One region of the Enterobacter sp. CP102 genome, then DNA from elsewhere that is predicted to be linked to it. Evidence: predicted binding sites of a transcription regulator. Region 1 holds the regulator's gene; each other region holds the start of a gene.
The links. Region 1 encodes Fur, which represses iron uptake genes when iron is present. Its sites were predicted from a motif close to ATAATAATGAGAACNACTATCAA; they were not measured.
Positions count from the first base shown of each region.

Region 2: the regulator Fur is predicted to act here: its motif matches at 2,427-2,449, upstream of N1249_RS15535 (Nramp family divalent metal transporter).
Region 3: the regulator Fur is predicted to act here: its motif matches at 2,475-2,497, upstream of exbB (tol-pal system-associated acyl-CoA thioesterase).
Region 4: the regulator Fur is predicted to act here: its motif matches at 2,711-2,733, upstream of fes (enterochelin esterase).

Region 1 covers NZ_CP104014.1:1,324,056-1,328,269, reverse strand. Annotated here, with positions in the region: gene seqA (replication initiation negative regulator SeqA) at 1-172, opposite strand, end outside; gene ybfF (esterase) at 356-1,129, shown strand; gene ybfE (LexA regulated protein) at 1,259-1,546, shown strand; gene fldA (flavodoxin FldA) at 1,702-2,232, shown strand; gene N1249_RS06200 (ryhB-regulated fur leader peptide) at 2,445-2,531, shown strand; gene fur (ferric iron uptake transcriptional regulator) at 2,524-2,970, shown strand; gene chiQ (ChiQ/YbfN family lipoprotein) at 3,115-3,441, opposite strand; gene chiP (chitoporin ChiP) at 3,489-4,214, opposite strand, start outside.
Region 2 covers NZ_CP104014.1:3,296,363-3,300,576, forward strand. Annotated here, with positions in the region: gene N1249_RS15525 (aldo/keto reductase) at 1-651, shown strand, start outside; gene ypeC (DUF2502 domain-containing protein YpeC) at 778-1,113, shown strand; gene N1249_RS15535 (Nramp family divalent metal transporter) at 1,148-2,386, opposite strand; gene N1249_RS15540 (NupC/NupG family nucleoside CNT transporter) at 2,737-3,924, shown strand; gene N1249_RS15545 (EAL domain-containing protein) at 3,968-4,214, opposite strand, start outside.
Region 3 covers NZ_CP104014.1:4,008,425-4,012,638, forward strand. Annotated here, with positions in the region: gene N1249_RS18900 (methyl-accepting chemotaxis protein) at 1-287, opposite strand, end outside; gene exbD (TonB system transport protein ExbD) at 1,250-1,675, opposite strand; gene exbB (tol-pal system-associated acyl-CoA thioesterase) at 1,682-2,413, opposite strand; gene metC (cystathionine beta-lyase) at 2,665-3,852, shown strand; gene yghB (DedA family general envelope maintenance protein YghB) at 3,995-4,214, shown strand, end outside.
Region 4 covers NZ_CP104014.1:1,218,169-1,222,382, reverse strand. Annotated here, with positions in the region: gene entF (enterobactin non-ribosomal peptide synthetase EntF) at 1-1,231, opposite strand, end outside; gene N1249_RS05690 (MbtH family NRPS accessory protein) at 1,228-1,440, opposite strand; gene fes (enterochelin esterase) at 1,451-2,653, opposite strand; gene N1249_RS05680 (TonB-dependent siderophore receptor) at 2,906-4,214, shown strand, end outside.

The sequences.
Region 1 (4,214 bases):
GCACCACAACGCTCGGCTGGGACACGACATCTTTCGCGACAGGAGTGACAGGCTGTGAGGCGGCGGAAATTTTAAGCATACGCCGTAAAATGTCGGACGCGCTCTCCCCGATATGCCGCGTTTGGCTGGCGATATACTGATAGAGTTCGTCATCAACTTCGATTGTTTTCATCTTAATCCAGTGCGATATCTTATCTGAATACAAGTCGTTGGGATTATAAGGTCAAATCCCAACAGCGGATAGCGTCAAGCCAGGTTGGCGGCAAAAGTCAGATTAAACTGGATCCTTGCAGCCGGGCGGCAGAATGGTCAACATGATACCCTAACCTGACATACGTAAAAAAAGAACTTTGCCATGAAATTGAATACCCGAGCGCAATCTGCACAATCGCCGAACAATAATTCTCCCATCGTACTGGTTCACGGTCTTTTTGGCAGCCTGGATAACCTGGGTGTACTGGCGCGGGATCTGGTTAGCGATCACGATATTTTGCAGGTGGATATGCGTAACCACGGTCTTTCCGGGCGCTCGCCAGAGATGACGTACGCCGCAATGGCGCAGGATCTTCTGGATACGCTGGATGCCAATCACCTCGAAAAGGTGACGCTGATCGGGCATTCAATGGGAGGCAAAGCCGTTATGGCACTGACCGCGCTCGCGCCGGAACGCATTAGCGGCCTGGTGGTGATTGACGTTGCCCCGGTGGATTATGACGTGCGTCGCCACGATGAGATCTTTGCCGCTATTAATGCGGTGACCGACTCAGGTGTTTCCACACGCCAGCAGGCCGCGGCCATCATGCGCGAACATCTTAATGAAGAAGGCGTGGTGCAGTTTCTGCTGAAATCCTTTGTCGACGGCCAGTGGCGCTTCAACGTGCCGGTGCTGTGGGATCAATATTCAGAAATCGTCGGCTGGCAGCCGGTTCCGGCCTGGCAACACCCTACCCTCTTTGTGCGCGGTGGTAATTCACCTTATGTCACCGAAGCCTGCCGTGATGAATTGCTCAGGCAGTTCCCCGAAGCACGAGCTCATGTGATCGCCGGTGCCGGGCACTGGGTTCACGCTGAAAAACCGGAAGCCGTGCTTCGCGCTATCCGTCGCTATCTCTCTGATACTGCAAATTGATTAAAAAGTCAGCGACCGGAAGCCTGCGGGCTTCCAGTCGTTGGCGTGCCGATGTGGGTGATGTATGATGGCGCGCTTATCGCCCGGGCAATAGCAGGGCGGCTTGTTTTCCCCCGAAGTCTCAAAATCATGGCCAAAGAACAAACGGACCGCACGACAATAGATCTGTTCGCGAATGAGCGTCGCCCGGGACGACCCAAGACAAATCCGCTTTCGCGCGATGAACAGCTGCGTATTAATAAACGCAACCAGCTTAAACGCGATAAAAATCGTGGGCTTAAGCGTGTCGAACTGAAACTCAACGCCGATGCCGTTGATGCACTCAACGAGCTTGCCAGCGCCCGTGATATCAGCCGCAGCGAGCTGATTGAAGAGATGTTGATCGCGCAACTCGAAAAATTGCACAGCAAGGCATAAGTCAGAAAACTCCCTTTCTCACCTTTTTCATGTAGCACAGAGTGCAGTCCTGCGTGATAGCTGTTTCCGCAGGGTTGTCTGTTCTGCTATTATTGCCCTTATCCGTGGACAAATTGCGCCACCATACCATTAAGTTTCAAGAGGTTATTTTACTCATGGCAATCATCGGCATTTTCTTCGGCAGTGACACCGGCAATACCGAAAATATCGCAAAAAACATTCAAAAACAGCTCGGTAAAGACGTTGCCGATGTGCATGACATTGCCAAGAGCAGCAAAGAAGATCTCGAAGGCTATGACATCCTGCTGCTGGGTATTCCGACCTGGTACTACGGTGAAGCACAGTGCGACTGGGACGATTTCTTCCCGACGCTGGAAGAAGTTGATTTCAACGGTAAGCTGGTTGCACTGTTCGGTTGTGGCGATCAGGAAGACTACGCAGAATACTTCTGTGACGCGCTGGGCACCATCCGCGACATCATTGAACCACGCGGCGCGGCTATCGTGGGTCACTGGCCAACGGCGGGTTACCACTTCGAGGCCTCTAAAGGCCTGGCCGACGACGATCACTTTGTGGGTCTGGCTATTGATGAAGACCGTCAGCCTGAACTGACCGCAGAACGCGTTGAAAAATGGGTTAAGCAGGTCCGCGAAGAACTGAACCTGGACGACATCCTTAACGCCTGATAATGAGCGGCGCAGCTTCGGTTGCGCCCGCTTGACCGGGTCAAACCGATTAAATTAATTGCTACAAACTTTTAACTTTTTCGCTCAGACCTGTACAATATCCCCCTGGCAATACGTGGGTGCTATCGAACAAGTTTGTTGGTGATACCACGTTTTTATAAGCATACTTTGCTTGAGACTTGCAGTTTTCATTTAGACATGGCAGTTCTATAATGATACGCATTATCCCAAGTGCATTCTCTGTCACTTCTTCCTTAGAAGTGAATCGTTTAGCAACAGGACAGATTCCGCATGACTGACAACAATACCGCATTAAAGAAGGCTGGCCTGAAAGTTACGCTTCCTCGGTTAAAAATCCTTGAAGTGCTTCAGGGACCAGACAATCACCATGTCAGTGCGGAAGACCTTTACAAGCGTCTTATCGACATGGGTGAAGAAATTGGGCTGGCGACCGTTTATCGCGTGCTGAACCAGTTTGATGACGCGGGCATTGTTACCCGTCATAACTTCGAAGGCGGTAAATCTGTTTTCGAACTGACCCAGCAGCACCATCACGATCACCTGATCTGCCTCGACTGTGGCAAGGTCATTGAATTTAGTGACGACTCTATCGAAGCGCGCCAGCGTGAAATCGCGGCCCGTCATGGCATCCGTCTGACCAACCACAGCCTGTACCTGTACGGCCACTGTGCGGAAGGCGATTGCCGCGAAAATGATCACGCGCACGACGCGAAGTAAGTACTCTTTTCATACTCTGAGCCAGCCGAAAGGTTGGCTTTTTTTTGCGCCAAAAAGCCCGGTGACGCTGCACTTACCGGGCCTACGGGTTATGACACCTTTGTAGGCCCGGTAAGCGCAGCGCCACCGGGCGTAGTGCAATTCTTATTTATTGTTGTTGCGGATCTCTTTCCAGATCTGATCGCAACGCTTCGCCACTTCCTGATCGTTTCCGGTTTTACGCGCCTGGATACAGGCCTGGTAATCCATCACGCGGACGTTTTCCTGAGTGGCGAACTGCTCATGCGCCTTCTCTTTCTTCAGCACATTAAGCACGCTCTGGCAGGCTTCGATTTTTTCTGGCGAGCCTTCAGCGGTATTAATACAGGCGCTGTAAGCCTCTTTCAGACGTGAGTCCTCTTTTGGTGCCTGAGTCTGCACACAAGCCACCAGCCCCGATGCCAGCATCGCGACGATTATGATTTTTTTCATCATTTTCAGTCTCCATTCCGGCGGGACTTAACCCGCCGGTCTGTTCATCAGAAGATTGTGAACGGGGCAATCACCATGAATTTCACGTCACGTTCATCCTGGAAGATGTTGCCGTAACCGCCCGCGTAACTTGGGATATCGGAGTGGTTGTCGTACTGAGTGAAGTGCAGTTTGAACATCGTGCCTTTCGCGCGACCATCCTGAAGGGTGTAAATCGCATCCAGGCTGTAAGAGGACTCTTTCAGACGATAGTTCGGATCGTAGTACGCGTCTGGTGTGGCCATATCGCCCGGTTTTGCATCCCATGCATAAGCGTACGAAGCCCCCACCGCCCAGCCTGGCAGATTCCAGTTTTTCAGGTCATACATGGCGCCGAAGAAGACAGCCTTTTCGCCATCGGCGTTGAAGTCTGAACGGTTATCCCACCAGATATCCAGACGACCGTTAGAGGACGCGTAGGTTGGGGTCATACGTTGAAGGAAGTAGCCCTGCTGGCCTTCGGCCTTCACCCATGTCCCTTCAAGACGTAAATCGACCTGGCCCACTTTGTAGCCGAAGGTTAACGCCTGTAACCACGCCGTGCCGTCGTAAATATCGTTGACCGTACCGCTGCTGGCTTTGTCGCGCGTACCGTAGAACTGATAGCTGGTGCTTAATGGGCTGCCAGCAATATCAAACTTGTAGCTTGCTTTGGCAAAATACTGGTCGATATAGCCTTCAGCCTGACCAAATGCGGCTTCAAGAACCAGGTCGTTTTTGAAATCGTACTTCGC
Region 2 (4,214 bases), 2.0 Mb from region 1:
ATCTCAAGTCTTGATCAGAGCCTTAAGCGTATGGGGCTTGAATACGTCGATATCTTCTATCACCACCGTCCTGATCCTGAAACGCCACTTCAGGAGACAATGAAAGCGCTTGACCACATAGTGCGCCAGGGGAAAGCCCTGTACGTTGGGTTATCCAACTACCCGGCGGAACTGGCACGTAAAGCGATTGATATGCTTAACGATCTCGGCACGCCTTGTGTTATCCACCAGCCTAAATACTCCATGTTTGAGCGCGCGCCGGAAGCGGGATTGCTGGACGTCCTGAAAGAGAAAGGTGTCGGGTGTATTCCCTTCTCGCCGCTGGCGGGTGGGCAACTGACTAACCGCTATCTGCACGGTATTCCGCAGGACTCACGTGCGGCCAGTGGCAGCCAGTTCCTTAACCCTGACCAGTTAACCGAAGAAAAACGGTTAAAGGTTGTCGCGCTGAACGCACTGGCGGAAAGCCGCGGCCAGAAACTGTCGCAAATGGCTCTGGCGTGGGTATTGCGCCACGATGCCGTAACGTCCGTACTGATTGGCGCGAGTAAAACGTCGCAAATTGATGATGCGGTCGGGATGCTCGGGAATCGCCAGTTCTCCGCACAAGAGTTGTCCACCATCGACGACATTCTGAACCGGTCAAATTAAAACCATTTTTAGCAAAACGTGCTCTCATTTGTGATTTAGGAGTTGAGGCGATGAAACGGGGCTTTACCGCCCCGTAATATTGCGTTAACAGGCCGCACGACGGCCCCGATCGTGAAGGAGAAGAGTATGTTCAGGTCACTGATTCTGGCTGCGGTTTTAATGGCTGCGGCGCCGCTGGTTGCAAATGCGGGCGAAATCACCCTGTTGCCATCAGTAAAATTACAAATTGGCGATCGCGATAATTACGGTAACTACTGGGACGGTGGCGGCTGGCGCGACCGTGATTACTGGCATCGTCATTATGAATGGCGCAGAGATCGCTGGTGGAAACATGATAATGGTCGCCATCGTGGCTGGGATAACCGGAAAGCCTACGAGCGCGGCTATCGCGAAGGGTGGAACGACCGCGACGATCGTCGCGGCGGATGGGGACGCGGCCACGGCCATGGTCACCACCACTAAAACAGAAAGGAGCCTATTGGCTCCTTTCTTGTTTCTATAACCCCAATAGTGTCCCGACCAATAACCACAGATTGAGTGCCACCACCACAACCACAATGGCCCAGCCTGCGCGTTTCACAAGCGTGGTGTTCACCAGATCGCCCATCAGGGATTTATTGCTGGTAAAAATCAGCAGCGGAACCAGCGCCAGTGCAATACCAAAGCTCAGCAATACCTGGCTCATGACCAGAATACGCGTCGGATCAAGCCCCATCAGGATCACGATAAAGGATGGCAGCATGGTGACGGAACGGCGCACCCACAGCGGGATATGAAAGCGCACGAACCCCTGCATGACTACCTGCCCTGCCAGGGTGCCGACCACGGTCGAAGACAGACCCGCAGCAACCAGGCTCAACCCAAATACGGTGGCCGCGGCATGGCTCAGCAAGGGTTCCAGCGTCAGATAGGCCTCATCAAGATCGGCAATACCCGTGTGCCCGTTAAAATGAAACGCGGCGGCGGCGGTTGCCATCATCGCCAGATTCACAAACCCTGCAATCGTCATCGCGATACCGACATCCCATTTGGTCGCAGAATACCGCTGCTGGCGCGTGCCACCGTGCAGGTGCTGCGTTAATGAAGAGTGAAGGTAAATCACGTGTGGCATGATAGTGGCACCCAGAACCCCCGCGGCCAGGAATACCGCTTCAGAGGTTGGCAGGCTTGGGATAACCATCCCTTTACTAAGCTGCGCCAGATCAGGCTGTGAGAAAATTAACTCCACAATATAAGCCGCGGCCACAAACAGCAGCAGGCCGCCAATCACTTTTTCGAGCGGCTTCTGCCCACGGCGCTGCAACATCAGGATAAGGAAAGTGGCAATCCCGGTCAGCACCGCACCCTGTAACAGAGAAACGCCGAGTATCAGCTTGAACCCGATAGCCGCCCCGATAAACTCAGCCAGATCCGTTGCCATCGCAATGATTTCGGCCTGGATCCAGTAAAGCCAGACGGCCGGACGCGGATAGTGGTCACGGATCTGTTCGGCCAGGTTTTTACCCGTGGCAATCCCGAGCTTCGCGGAGAGCATCTGAATCAGCATTGCCATCAGGTTTGCCCAGACGACAACCCACAGCAGCTTATAGCCGAAGCTCGCCCCGGCCTGAATATTGGTCGCAAAATTACCCGGATCGATATAGCCAATGGCAGCAATGAACGCAGGTCCCATTAATGCGAACCGCAACTTGCGCGCTGCTCTGCCACTGCTACCCTCTACGCGACTGTTTGTCATTTCTGCCTCTGGAAATATAGCCTTTGCTATGTTTAATGCTAACAAAATGAGAATGATTATCAAGATCATTTAAAACGTTTTGTGTGATTTCTCTGATAGCTTTGAACAATAGATGGGCAGGTTTGCTGGAGCGGCCTCACAGAATGTGAAATCGCGCAGTCTTTTGTGAAGCGTAGCACACAAACTTAACTTTTCACTCATTTACCTAACATAACAAAAATGTATTGTTGATCACTATTTTTGAGACTCGTCACAGGATGTGACTATAGTGTGGCTTTGATCTCGTTTTCTTTACGCTTGTTACATAGAATGTGCACGGAAATTAAACCTGCCTCAAATTTGGAGCAAATATGGACCGCGTCCTTCACTTTGTCCTGGCACTCGTTGTCGTTACTGCGCTTGCGTTGCTGGTCAGCCATGACCGCAAAAAAATCCGCATCCGCTATGTTGTTCAGCTTCTCGTTATTGAAGTTTTACTCGCGTGGTTCTTCCTGAACTCCAACGTGGGGCTTGGCTTCGTGAAAGGCTTCTCCGAAATGTTCGAAAAACTGCTCGGATTCGCCAACGAAGGGACTAACTTTGTCTTCGGTAAAATGAACGACGAAGGCCTGGCTTTCTTCTTCCTGAAAGTACTGTGCCCTATCGTCTTCATCTCTGCGCTGATTGGTATCCTGCAACACATCCGTGTTCTGCCGATCGTTATCCGCGCAATTGGTACTGTGCTGTCTAAAGTCAACGGTATGGGCAAACTGGAATCCTTCAACGCAGTAAGTTCCCTGATCCTGGGTCAGTCTGAGAACTTCATCGCGTATAAAGACATTCTGGGCAAAATGTCCCGCAACCGTATGTACACCATGGCAGCCACAGCGATGTCTACCGTTTCCATGTCTATCGTGGGCGCGTACATGACAATGCTGGAACCAAAATACGTTGTTGCAGCTCTGGTTCTGAACATGTTCAGCACCTTTATCGTGCTGTCCCTGATCAACCCATACCGCGTTGAAGAAGGCGAAGAGAACCTCCAGATGGCAAATCTGCATGAAGGTCAGAGCTTCTTCGAAATGTTGGGTGAATACATTCTGGCAGGTTTCAAAGTTGCGATTATCGTTGCGGCAATGCTGATCGGCTTTATCGCGCTGATTTCTGCACTGAACGCACTGTTCGCTGCGGTCCTGGGTATTTCCTTCCAGGGCATTCTGGGCTACATCTTCTATCCGGTTGCCTGGGTAATGGGTGTTCCGGCAAGCGAAGCATTGCAGGTTGGTAGCATCATGGCCACCAAACTGGTTTCCAACGAATTCGTTGCGATGATGGATCTCCAGAAAATTGCCGGCACGCTCTCTCCGCGCGCTGAAGGCATTATCTCTGTGTTCCTGGTCTCCTTCGCCAACTTCTCTTCTATCGGCATCATCGCGGGTGCGATTAAAGGTCTGAACGAAGAGCAAGGTAACGTGGTTTCTCGCTTCGGTCTGAAACTGGTTTACGGTTCTACCCTGGTGAGCGTACTGTCTGCTTCTATCGCAGCACTGGTACTGTAAATCCAGACCAAAACAAAACCGGGAGCCTGTGCTCCCGGTTTTTTTATGCCTGTAGTTCGCTAAGCGGCACAGGTTTGCCCAGCAGGTATCCCTGCATATAGTCCACGCCAAAGCGGAGCAACATCTCTCGCTGTTCCGGCGTTTCAACGAATTCAGCAACCACACACAACGACTTCGTTTTCGCCAGATTGCAAATTGACTGCACAATCATCGCATCCATGCTGTCGCTACAGATGTCTTTTACGAAACAGCCGTCAATCTTGATGATATCGGCCTGAAGGCGCTTGAGG
Region 3 (4,214 bases), 2.1 Mb from region 1:
AGATGGATAAGCAGCGCGGAAAACGCCATCAGAACGAAGGCAAAGCTCAGGCGCAGCAGCAACGAGCCGGGGAAAAGCACCGCCAGCAGAGTCGAGCCACAGCTCAGCAGAGTGCTGATAATCGCCCCCTGCGCCATATTGTCGTTCATATATCCCACGCACAGCGAAACGCCCCACATGGCCCAGATAAGCACCAGCATTAAGCGGTCAGCACGTTGTCGTATTGCAGATAAAGAGATGAGGTCGCGTTGAGGTGCGTGCGGGTGCAGCCATGTCGTCATCGCCATAGAGAGTCTCTTGCTGTGCAGGTGAAATAAGCCCTTCAAAAGAAGGTATTTTTTATTATCTGTTTTAAGCGTAGTGGGTATATCCCACGATGCCATTTCAGTAAAAAGATATATTCTGATAAGGCAGCCGAATACTGATATTTTCTTAACTATCAATAGATTATTTACTATGGCTTTATTGATAAATAAATATGAAGAGTGGGGATATACAGCAGAAAAAAAGCTGGCTTTCGCCAGCTTAATGCCAGTCAGTTAAGCGATATTAAGCCACTCTGTTATTTTAGTGGCATCGTTCCGTTCACTCAGACTTTCCTGCTACCTGCATAATCCGCTGCGGTGAACGTGCTAAGGGGGCTGCCGCCGCCCCCTTAGCAATCCCGGCTCCCGGCAAAGAAAATCGCCGCTTCGCGGATTGTTCGCCCCATCCCTGGGGCTCACCCCTTCGGGGCCAGCGCAAGCGCTGTCCAAAATTGCTCCTGGCAATTTTGTCCTCAGCTTATTCCTTCCGGCTTATCAGGGACGGGCGGAGGTAACTTCCCTGTAAATCCGCCCTCTCGGCGCATCCATGCGCCTCGCCCCGGCCTTCAGGAAACGCTTCGGCGATTTTCAGCCGGACTCACGCACCCTCAACCTTCTCTGCGGCCTGAAAATGGCACGGATGTTGAGTCCCGCTGAAATCGGCGAACCGGAGACCGGATGACAAGGGCTGGACGCCATGGATGGCGGCCAGAGGCGAAATGAGACAGGATGTCGAGTCGAGCCGACCGCAGGCAGACGGTCGGGAGGTGAGCGCAGTGCGAAGCACCGATTTCATTGCGGGCCGCGGGGATTGATAAGGGGGCCGCGGTGGCCCCCTTATCCCGTTCACAGGTTCTGAACAAATTATTTTCTGCTGATATTAAGGTGAACGGAATCATGCACCGTGCTTAACTGACAAGCATTAGGCTTTCGCCAGCTCACTTTTATTTGACGGCGGCTTTTTCTTCGCCGACCAGGCCAATCTTCAGGTAACCCGCCTGATGCAGCGTGTCCATTACCTTCATCATGGTTTCATAATCAACCGTTTTATCCGCGCGGAAGAAGACGGTGGTGTCTTTCTTCCCGCCAGTAAGCTGCTCCAGCGCCGGGATAACTGATTCATCCGTCACCGGGTCATTGCCCAGGAACATGGATTTATCGGCCTTCACCGACAGATAAATAGGCTTTTCCGGGCGCGGCTGCGGCTGGCTGGAAGAGGCCGGCAGATTCACCTTCACGTCAACCGTCGCCAGCGGCGCCGCAACCATGAAGATAATCAACAGAACCAGCATAACGTCAATAAACGGCGTCACGTTGATTTCATGCATTTCGCCGTTATCGTCCAGATTTTCGTTAAGACGCATTGCCATAGCTAATCAACCTGCACGCAGTTTCGACGCCGCGTGTACCGGTTTAACGGAGCTGGCGTTAAGGTCAAGGTCACGGCTTTGCAGCAGCAGAACCTGCGCTGCCACGTCGCCCAGAGTGGCTTTGTAGCTGCCAATCATACGCGCGAAGACGTTGTAGATAACCACCGCAGGAATTGCCGCCACCAGGCCGATTGCCGTTGCCAGCAGCGCTTCTGCGATACCCGGCGCCACAACCGCCAGGTTGGTGGTTTGCGTCTGGGCAATGCCGATGAAGCTGTTCATGATGCCCCACACCGTACCGAACAGACCCACGAACGGGGAAATCGCACCGATAGTGGCCAGATATCCATTACCGCGGCCCATATGACGGCCAACAGCGGCGACGCGACGCTCCAGACGGAAGCCGGTACGTTCTTTAATACCTTCGTTATCTTCACTGCCTGCGGAGAGTTCCAGCTCGTTCTGAGCTTCGTTTACTAACAGGGTGGTCAGGCTTTTCGTGTGGAAGGAAGAGGTCATATCAGAAGCCTGATCCAGCGAACGGGCTTCTGCCAGCTGCTGCTGTTCGCGCTTGAGGCGACGCTTCTGCGAAATGAGCTCAACGCTCTTACTGAAGAAAATAGCCCAGGTGACAACGGACGCCAGAATCAGGCCGATCATCACAATCTTAACCACGATGTCAGCATGATGATACATGCCCCAGACGGAGAGATCCGCCTGCATCAAATTATTACCCACTCTGTATCTCCAGGACGCAAATCACAAAATCTGAGCGTAATAATATCAAAACGACGTCGAATTGATAGTAGTTCTCATTAGTATTTACATACTGCCGTAATTTTCGCTCACTTTCCTTGCGCTTACGCAGTAAAAATTTCTTATGCGTATTTTTCATAAAATTTTCTGCTTATTCGATAAGCATCCGGGTGCACATTTTTTCAATCGTGGTAGTCTGGACGTCCAGACGTATAAAAACAGGGTTGGCGAACATGACTAAGAAGCAGCTTGATACCACGCTTGTGCAGGCAGGACGCAGCAAGAAATACACACTGGGATCGGTGAACAGCGTGATTCAGCGGGCCTCTTCACTGGTATTTGATACCGTTGAGGACAAAAAAATCGCAACGCGTAACCGTGCCAAAGGCGGGCTGTTTTACGGTCGTCGCGGGACGCTGACCCATTTTTCCCTGCAGGAAGCCATGTGCGAACTGGAAGGCGGCGCAGGCTGCGCACTGTTCCCGTGTGGGGCTGCGGCGGTTGCCAATACCATTCTGGCGTTTGTGGAACAGGGCGACCATATCCTGATGACCAACACCGCCTATGAACCAAGCCAGGACTTCTGCACCAAAATTCTCAGCAAGCTCGGCGTCACCACTGGCTGGTTTGATCCGCTGATTGGTGAAGGCATCGCCGAGCTTATTCAGCCAAACACGCGCATCGTGTTCCTGGAATCTCCGGGCTCTATCACCATGGAAGTGCATGACGTACCTGCCATTGTGAAAGCCGTGCGCAGCAAAGCGCCGGAAGCCATCATCATGATCGACAACACCTGGGCGGCAGGCGTGCTGTTTAAGGCGCTGGATTTCGACATTGATATCTCTATTCAGGCCGCAACCAAATACCTGATTGGCCACTCCGACGGTATGATTGGCACCGCCGTGTCCAATGCCCGCTGCTGGGATCAATTGCGTGAAAATGCCTATCTGATGGGGCAAATGGTTGATGCCGATACCGCCTACATGACCAGCCGCGGGATCCGTACGCTGGGCGTGCGTCTGCGTCAGCATCACGAAAGCAGCCTGAAAATCGCTGAATGGCTGGCGCAGCACCCGCAGGTTGAACGCGTCAACCACCCTGCGCTGCCGGGCAGCAAAGGCCACGAGTTCTGGCAACGTGACTTTACAGGCAGCAGCGGGTTGTTCTCATTCGTTCTTAAAAAACGGCTGAATAACGATGAGCTGGCAAGCTATCTGGATAATTTTGCCCTCTTCAGCATGGCCTACTCCTGGGGCGGCTTTGAATCACTGATCCTGCCAAACCAGCCAGAGCAGATAGCAGACCTGCGCCCGGGCGGCGAGGTGGACTTCAGCGGCACCCTGATCCGCCTGCATATTGGTTTAGAAAATGTGGACGATTTAATTGCGGATTTAGCGGCAGGATTTGAGCGTATCGTGTAGAGTGCTGGCTGAAAATGTACTCCTGGACTCTTTTGTGAACACCGCCACCAGAAAAGTCTGCATTAGTTGCGCCCGCGATCAAACCCAGCGGGCAAATCAGGGTGTACAATAGCGCTATATCTGCTGTTCCACAGGAAAGTCCATGGCTGTTATTCAAGATATTATCGCGGCACTCTGGCAACACGATTTTGCCGCGCTGGCGGACCCACATGTCGTGGGAGTTGTCTATTTCGTGATGTTCGCGACCCTGTTTCTGGAAAATGGATTACTGCCAGCCTCATTTTTGCCCGGTGACAGCCTGCTTCTGCTGGCCGGCGCGTTAATCGGAAAGGGTGTGATGGACTTTACCCCGACGATGGTCA
Region 4 (4,214 bases), 110 kb from region 1:
CGTTCAGGCGCGCCACGTGGCGTGTGAGCGTTGCCTCATCGTAACGCTGTTTATTGGCAAGGATCTCAATGCTCAGCCCGCCCTGATCGTCCGGGAACAGCGCCAGCTCCAGATCGTTCACCGGCCCCGTTGCCAGCGTGTGGGTCGTGGCCGCCACGCCGTCTATGTCCAGCTGGTAATCAAACACTTTGACGTTAAGCACCGGACCAAACAGGGCTTCATCCCCTGCCGCACGCCCGCTGTCGCGAACAATCTGCTCGGCGTCATAACGCTGATGGCGGCGCATTTTTTTCAGCTGATTAGCAAGACGCAGCGCCAGCTCCGGCAGGCTCTCCTGCGGGGAGATATTCACCGCCATCGGCAGAACGTTAAGCACCGGGCCGGTTGCGGTGAGCGCCGCTGAACCCATGCGACGCATAAAGATAAACCCGGCGGCGTAGTCCAGCCGGCCGGTTAAGCGCCCAAGCCACAGTGCCACCAGCGCGAGCGCCAGATCGGTGCGCTGCACCTGCCCTGCTGCCTGAGCAAGCTGGCTAAAGGCATGGCTATCGGCAACCATTTTTAGCCGCAGGATGTCGGTAGTGGCTGCACGCCCCGGCAACGGCGCGGAAGAAAGCGATACAGGAGAAGGAAGCTGCTTACGCTGTTCTGCCCAGAATGCGCCATCGCGCTGATACGCCTCACTGTCGCGATAGCGCTGGTATTCATCCACCACCTCTGCAAACGGCGTAAAGGGTGATGCAGGCGAAGTTTCTCCCTTTTTCCATGCTGTATAAATGGCGGCGATCTGGCGGGTAATGGCCGGGAAACTGAAGCCATCCACCACTAAATGATGATAACGCTGATACCAGTACCAGTGGCGTTCACCCACCTGAATCAGCTGATGAAACGCCAGCGGCTGACCGCTGTCCACGCGCAGGTTCTGGTGAAGATCGGCCTCCATCAGCGCCACGGCGGCGGTGTGAGAATCGGCTTTTACGATCGAGGGTTCAGGCAACGACATGGCATCATCCACCCACTGCCACACCTCGCCGTTATCTTCAGTAAAGCGCGTGCGTAATGTGTCGGCCTGCATCATGCCTGCAACTATCGCTTTCGCCAGTAATGGCGCGTCAATATCGCCTTTCAGCTCGGTGTAATGCGCCACACTCCAGGCGTTCGGCAACGTGGAAAGTTGCTCCGCCATCCAGATCCCCGGCTGCGCGGCGACGAGGGGAAGATGTTTGCTCATGCGCGCTCTCCCGCAAAATGGGAAGGTGTAAGCGTATGCCAGTGTTCAGCCAGCCACTGCTGGCACGCTTCCTGGGATTGCGGTTCACACACCACACGCCAGCCGGCAGGCAGTGCGCACTGTTGCGGCCACAGGCTGAATTCCGCCTGGTCGTTAGACAAAATGGCGAACTGTCCCTGCGGATTATCGAAAGGATTACTGAATTCCATACAGACTCCGTTATTGAATAAGCGGCTGCCAGAGGGTCATCAGCCCCTGCGTCAGCCCACCGCGCCAGCAAAGCGCATCGTGTCCGCCGTCAACCTGACGCCAGATAACCGGTTGCTGTGTGTGTTGTAGCTCGGCGTAAATCGCCTGATTTGCGCGGAAAATAAGCGGCTCGTTGCGCCCGGCCTCAAGGACAATGCGCAGCCCGCGTGCGGTTTTTTCACCCGCTTTAAGTTGTTCGATAAGCAGCCCGTCCTGCTGCGCACCACGGTGCGGCCACCAGTAGGAGCCTGACTGGCTGAGCACGCAGCCGAAACGCTGCGGCCAGTAAAGACCAGCATAAAGAGAAGAGAGCCCGCCAAAGCTTTGCCCTGCCACGACCGTGCGGTCGGCGCGGTCGCTGAATGGCGTGGTGGTTTTTACCAGCGGGAGAAGTTCTTCCTGCACCGCCAGCCAGAAATCGGGGTTGCAGGGCAGCTCAGCGCTGCGATGAGCGGTGTCGATAACATCGATCAGGAGATAGACCGCCGGCGGCAACTTGCGCTCAGCCGTCAGTGACGCCAGTGCCGGCCATACGGGCAGGCTTTCGGCCCAGAACTGCCCGTCGAGCAGCACCGCCAGCGGGCTGTCCGGGCTGGCATCACCGGTGGTAAAAATCCACACGCGGCGACGGTTAGCCAGCCGCTCGCTGTGCCATTCGATGCAGACCGGCTGCCGGTAAGGGGTATCAGGGCGATCCCAGCCTGGCTGAGCCGGTGCTTCTGGCATTTCCAGCGCCGATACCGGGTGTCCGCGCCCGCCTCGCCAGCTCTGCGGATTCAGCGGGTCGCACACCGCGTTGGGGAGCAGCTTGCGCCAGCCTTCACGCAGCGCCATGCGGTCAGGCTGCTCACCGTGAAACACCGCATCGGCAAAATCTTGTTCGTTCTCAGAAGGGATAAAACAGTAGCTGCCGCGCCACTGTGGGCTGAACTCGCCCTGCCATTGCCAGACGTCAGTTCCGGGAAGGCGTTCGAGGGATTGCGGGCGGGCATTCTGATGGTGATCGGTGACGCCGGTGATGTAGAGCCAGACGCGCTTCACCGCCGAAGATGCCTGCGTTCCGGCCGGATCACGCCACCAGAACGTGACGCGATACATCCCCTTTTCACGCACCCATTCAGGGCCGTTTTTCGACTGCCACCAAGCATCACTTCCCGTTGTTACCGCCGTCACGCTTTTAACCTCATGTTTATCGTGTCTTTTTTTGTTACAAGACAAAATTTATTGATAATATTATTGATAACTATTTGCATTTGCAATAGCGTAGTGCCCGCGCTGTGGGAAGCGCGCTCATAAAATAAACATGCCACGCGTTGTGTGCGCTCGAGGACAGGGCTGCTTACGCAAATGCGGGTGACAACATGCCGCCTCCTCTCCCTTTCGGGAACGGAGTCAGGGGATGCGGCGCGAAAAGCAGGACGTACAATGAATAAGAAGATTCACTCCCTGGCCTTGCTGGTCAACTTAGGGATTTACGGCGTCGCGTTGCCCGCAATGGCAGACGACACCACCGCCAACACCACTGCGCAGCACGAAGACACGATGGTTATCACCGCCGCGCAGCAGAACTTGCAGGCACCCGGTGTGTCGACCATTACGGCCGATCAAATCCGTAAAAATCCTCCCGCCCGCGACGTTGCCGAAATCATCCGTACTATGCCTGGCGTTAACCTGACCGGTAACTCCACCAGCGGCCAGCGCGGTAACAACCGTCAGATTGATATCCGCGGTATGGGCCCTGAGAACACCCTGATCCTGATCGACGGTAAGCCGGTTACCAGCCGTAACTCCATCCGTCTGGGCTGGCGTGGCGAGCGTGATACCCGCGGCGATACTGGCTGGGTTCCACCGGAAATGATCGAGCGTATCGACGTTATTCGTGGCCCGGCAGCAGCGCGTTACGGTAACGGTGCGGCTGGTGGTGTGGTGAACATCATCACCAAGAATTTCGACGACCAGTGGCATGGTTCCTGGAACACCTACCTGAATGCGCCAGAGCACAAGGACGAAGGTTCAACCAAGCGTACTAACTTCAGCCTGAGCGGCCCGCTGGGCGGCGATTTCAGCTTCCGCATGTACGGTAACCTGGATAAAACCCAGGCCGATGCACGAGATATCAACCAGGGTCATGAATCTGAACGTACCGGTGCCTATGCCGACACGCTGCCAGCAGGCCGTGAAGGGGTAGAAAACAAAGACATTAACGGCGTAGTGCGTTGGGACTTTGCCCCGATGCAGTCCCTGGAGTTTGAAGCGGGCTACAGCCGCCAGAACAACCTCTACGCGGGCGACACGCAGAACACCAACAACGACAACAGCTCCAACGGCCTGGTGAAGAAAAACTACGGTAAAGAGACTAACCGTATTTATCGCCAGAACTTTGCCGTGACCTGGAACGGCGGCTGGGATAACGGCATCACCACCAGCAACTGGGCGCAGTACGAACACACCCGTAACTCCCGTCTGGGCGAAGGGCTGGCGGGCGGTCTGGAAGGCTTGTTCAACAGCAATAAGTTCACCGACACCGACCTGTCTGACGTGATGCTGCACAGTGAAATCAACCTGCCGATTGATTTCCTGGTCAACCAGAACCTGACCCTGGGTACCGAGTGGAACCAGCAGCGCATGAAAGATTCCACCTCTAACACCCAGACTCAGCAAGGCGGGACGATCCCGGGCATGAGCGACGATCGTAGCCCGTATTCATCGGCTGAGATCTTCTCCCTGTTCGCGG